Regions from separate parts of the Aminobacter sp. UC22_36 genome, predicted to be linked through region 2. Evidence: riboswitches for the same ligand, from Rfam matches in the RefSeq annotation. Region 2 holds a riboswitch; the other holds the start of a gene.
What was found. A riboswitch is a leader RNA that binds a small molecule or an ion and turns the genes downstream of it on or off. The one in region 2 is predicted to bind glycine.
Positions count from the first base shown of each region.

Region 1: linked by a shared signal. The riboswitch ahead of gcvT (glycine cleavage system aminomethyltransferase GcvT) and the one ahead of ACHMW7_RS01415 (D-amino acid dehydrogenase) in region 2 are both predicted to bind glycine.

Region 1 covers NZ_CP171996.1:3,081,359-3,083,748, reverse strand. The annotation lists gene gcvH (glycine cleavage system protein GcvH) at 1-42, opposite strand, end outside; gene gcvT (glycine cleavage system aminomethyltransferase GcvT) at 48-1,148, opposite strand; glycine riboswitch at 1,298-1,384, opposite strand; gene ACHMW7_RS18445 (molybdopterin-binding protein) at 1,531-2,322, opposite strand; gene ACHMW7_RS18440 (cytochrome b/b6 domain-containing protein) at 2,324-2,390, opposite strand, start outside.
Region 2 covers NZ_CP171995.1:303,068-305,457, forward strand. The annotation lists gene ACHMW7_RS01410 (malate synthase G) at 1-90, opposite strand, end outside; gene ACHMW7_RS01415 (D-amino acid dehydrogenase) at 101-1,354, opposite strand; glycine riboswitch at 1,401-1,506, opposite strand; gene ACHMW7_RS01420 (amidohydrolase family protein) at 1,671-2,390, opposite strand, start outside.

The sequences.
Region 1 (2,390 bases), on a different replicon from region 2:
GCGCAGCCACTCGTGGTCTTCGGTGTAATAGGTCTTGGTCATGGAAATCATCCTTTGCGATAGCGATGCTGCGTGAAGGGAAGAGAATGGACGTCGACAGGCACCTTAGTGCCGCGCACGTCGGCGAAGACACGGGTTCCGGCCTTGGCGAGCGCTGTCGAGACGTAGCCCATGGCAACGGGGAAGCCGGCCGAAGGGCCGAAGCCGCCCGAATTGACGCGGCCGACAAGGTTGCCGTCGGCGTCGAACAGTTCAGCACCCGCGCGCACCGGCTGGCGTCCCTCGGGCTTGAGACCGACGCGCTTTTCCGCAGCACCGTCGGCGAGGATTTTGGCGAGTGCGGCTTGGCCGATAAACTTGCCGCCGGCGCGCAGATCCTTGGGGATCGCCCACATCAGGCCGGCACTTGCCGGATCGGTGTCGGGGGTGATGTCGTTGCCGTGCAGGCAAAGCCCGGCTTCAAGGCGCAGGCTGTCGCGGGCGGCAAGGCCGATCCACATGACGCGCTCGTCGCCGAGCAGCTTGGCAAGCAGTTCGCGGGCGTCGGCTTCCGGCAGGCCGATCTCGAACCCGTCCTCGCCGGTGTAGCCCGAGCGGCTCATGAACCAGTTGGCGCGCGGCTCGAAGCCCTGCATGAAAAACAGGTGATCGGTGGCGATTCCGGCCTTTTCGAGCACCGTTGCGGCTTCCGGTCCCTGGATCGCGATGAAGACGCGGTCAAGCGGTTCGACCTTGGCGTCGAAATCCTTGGCCAGCGCGCGCAGATGCGCTTCGTCGGTCGCGGCGTTGCCGGCATTGGCAACGACCATGAAGCGGTCTTCGCCGAGGCGGGTGACGATCAGGTCGTCGATGATGCCGGCCGTCTCGGTGAGGAAGAAGGTGTATTTCGACTGCTTGAGCTCGAGTGCCGCGGAGTCGAGCGGGCAGGCGCGGTTGAGCAGGCCGGCGGCACCGGGGCCGCTGACCACGAACAGCTTCATGTGGGAGATGTCGAACAGGCCGACATGCTCGCGGGTGTGAAGGTGCTCCTTCATCACGCCGGCAGGGTAGGTCAGCGGCATGTTCCAGCCGGCGAAGGCGCCAAAGCGCGCACCGGCAGCGGAATGCAGGTCTGCAAGGGGTAGTTGGTTTGTATGGTCGCCCGTCATGTCTTCTCCAGAGTCGCACGTGTCCAGCCGCTGTGGCGGCCATTCCGTGCCCCTCTGTCTGAAGCCTGAGAGAACTCGCGCTCCGGAACTCTGTCGGCAGCGCTTACACCTTCGGCGCGGGAGCAAAGTCCCGACTTTCCAGAGTGTCTTTCCCGTCTACGGTTCTTTTGCCTGAGAGATTTCGGGCGATTTCCCCTTCGGCGACAGCTTTCGCTGTTCTCTCCCGCAAACAGGTAGAGCCCGCGAGGGCCCTCGACGAGTCGTCAATATCCCAAGCACGACACTTTGTCACCTAGAGGCGCAGTGCTTATTCACCGGTAGGATAGTCCCATCCAATACTTCCGGGTAGCCGACGCGCCCGGGCGCCAACGAGCGGACGCCGTCAGATGCCGCCATACCAGTCGTAGCCACGGTCTTCCCAATAGCCACCCTTGCCGAGGCCCATGGCGCCGAAGCTATCGACCAGTTCGATCTTTTGCAGGTATTTCGGCATTTTGTAGCCGAGCTGGCGCTCGACCCGCACGCGCAGCGGCGCGCCGTTCTCCACCGGCAGCGGCATGCCGTTCATGCCATAGGCGAGGATGGTTTGCGGGTGGCGCGCGTCGATCAGGTCGATCGAGCCGTAATATTTGACTACCCCCGATAGGCTTTGCTCGATCGTGTCGAGGCAATGAAACACCACATAGCGCGCCTGTGGCTTGACCACGGCCTGATCGAGGACAAGCGCCATCGGCACACCGGTCCATTTGGCGATGCAGCTCCAGCCTTCGACGCAGTCGTGGCGGGTGATCTGGGTGCGCGAGGGCATGTCCATCAGTTGCTGCCGTGTCAGCGACAGTGGCCTTTCGACAAGGCCGACGACCTCGAGCCGCCAGTCGACGAAGTCGCCTGCCTGCAGTCCCTTGTAGACACTGTCATTGGGGGCGGTGATGCCATTGGGTCGCTGGGGCTGGCGGATGTCGGCCTCGGTGAACTCCTGGGCGAGGGATGAGCGGCCAGCGAACAGCCGCTGGGCGCGATAGGTCAGGTCGTTGGCACCGGTGAGGAAGTCGCGCACTTTGCTGTCGCGGTCTTGCAGGAAGTCGAAGGCATCGCAGCCCGATAACGCGACAGTCGATGCCCCAAGCGTTGCGGCAGTGAGGAAGCGCCTACGGGTGAGCTGAAACTTTGCCATCTCAGGCGCTCCCTTCCGGGTGATCGTTCGCAGGTGGATCGGTGAGATACCAGCCGGTGATGATCGAG
Region 2 (2,390 bases):
CGCAACAACAAAGTCGTGAAGATCGCGCGCAATCGAGAGGCCGTGAACGTAGATGCTGTCGTCAATCCGGTTCATCATGTTCATCGTCATAACTCCCGGGTCAGGCTGCAATCGCAGCGTCGGTGCGGAACTCGCCTGAAATGGTCTCCGCGACCATCTGGGCGGTGGCGGCTGACAGCGTCCAACCGAGATGGCCGTGGCCGGTGTTGTAGAACACGCCGGGCTGGCGGCCCTTGCCGACCCTCGGCATCATGTTGGGCATCATCGGCCGGAGGCCAGCCCAAGGCACGACCCTGTTGGTGTCGACATCGGGGAACAGCATGCGCGTCCAGTCGACCAGCGGCCTGACGCGGTCATCGCGAATGTCGCGATTCATGCCATTGAACTCGGCCGTGCCGGCAACCCGGAAGCGCCCGGCGCCAAGACGGCTGGTGACGATCTTGGCGCGGTCGTCGAGCAGGCTGACCCAGGGCGCGGCAGCCTGGCTGCGCTCGTCGTCGAGATGCACGGTGATGGAATAGCCCTTGACCGGATAGACATTGACCCGGTCGCCGAGCATCGCTGCAAAATGGCGGCTGGCGGAACCGGCGCAGACGACGATGCCATCGGCCTCAACGACCCTGTAGTCGGGCTGGCCGTCAGCACCATCAGTCGTGTAGCCGATGCAGAACACGCCGTCCCGGGCGATGCGGTCGACATTGGCGTCGAAGACGAAACGCGCCCCACGCCGCTCGCAAGCGTTGGCGAGGCCAAAGGTGAACTTATGGATATCGCCGGTCGAATCCGACGGCGTGTAGAAGCCGCCGTGGAAATCGCCATGCAAGGTCGGCTCGATCGACTTCACTTCCTGTGCCGTCACCGGGCGACGGTCAAGACCGCCTTCGACCAGCATCGAGTTGACCTTCAGGGCATGCTGGAAACTCGGTCTATCCCAATAGAAGTGCAGGATGCCGCGCTGGACATGGTCGAAATCGATGTTTTCGCGCTCGGCAATCGCAAACAGATGCTTGCGCGCGGCGATCGCCAGCCGCGTCGTCTCCACGGTGTTGTCACGATAATTCGCGATGTTGGAGACGAACTCGGCGAGCCAGGCATATTTATGCCAGGTCGGCCTGGGATTCATCAACAGCGGCGCATCGCTGCGCAGCATCCACTTGATGCCCTTGAGCAAGGTCGACCAGTGGTTCCAGACTTCGGCATTGCTGGCCGAAAGCTGGCCGCCATTGGCGAACGACGTCTCCATGCCGGCATAACGCTGGCGGTCGATGACGGTGACGGAATAGCCGCGCTCCAGAAGCGCATAGGCAGTGGTAACGCCGGTGATACCGGCGCCGATAACGGCAATATGGGGCATTTCACTCTCCGCGAACAAAGTTGGGTGCGGGCCGAAACCCGCGGTTCTTCCCCAATCTGTCGCTGTACCTGAGAGCTTAACCGCGACAGCCCGGCCGCTGCGGCTTTCCCCTTCGGTGGACGCTCGAAGCGCCTCTCTCCAGATCGTTCAACTGCATGGTCACTTTTGCCTGAGAGTTTCCTGGGGGGTTGCTCCGTCGGCGTCGGCCGGTGTTGTCTAGCAGCGGCCGATCTCTCCCAATGCAGCCTGTTGAACGCAATTCTTCTTAGCTGGCACCAGGCCGTTCCGCAACGGTAGTCGCGGAACGGCCAAGGCGTCAGTTGCCTTCGTCGTAAAGCGTCGTGGTCGTTTCGACGCCGTGCTCGTGCAGGCCGGCGCGCACCACCGCAGCAGCCGCCAGTTCGCGTGCCTTGCGGCGGATCGATGGCTCGTCGACGCCCTGCACCTTGCCGTCCAGATAGACCGCCTTGCCGTCGACCCAGGTCTGGGTGATCGAGGCCGTCGAGGCCGAGAACACCAGCGCCTGCAGCGGATCGTAGAACGGCGTCCACTCGACATGGTCGAGGTCGAACAGGATGAAGTCGGCCTTCTTGCCGATCTCCAGCGAGCCGATCTCGTCGTCCCACATCAGCGCGCGCGCGCCTTCGATGGTGGCGGCACGCAGCGCATCGCGCGCAGTGAAGACGTCAGGCTTGAGCCGTGCATCCTTGAACATGCCGGCGACGACGAGCATCTGCCGCATCAGATTCATGTTGCCGGCAGCCGAGACACCGTCGGTGCCGAGACCGACCTTGACGCCGGCCCTGACCATCTCGGGATACTTGCCTATCGACGTCGCGCCCTTGCCGAGCTTGAACGACGAGCACGGGCAGAAGGCAACGCTGGCGCCGCGTTCGGCCAACAGCTTGACCTCCTCGTCCGACACGGCAGCGCCATGGGCGATGACCAGGTTCTTGCGGATGCCGCCGGCATTGTCGACGCGGGTGATCGGCCAGCAGCCATATTTGCTTTCGCAGACCTTGGCCTCCTCGATCGA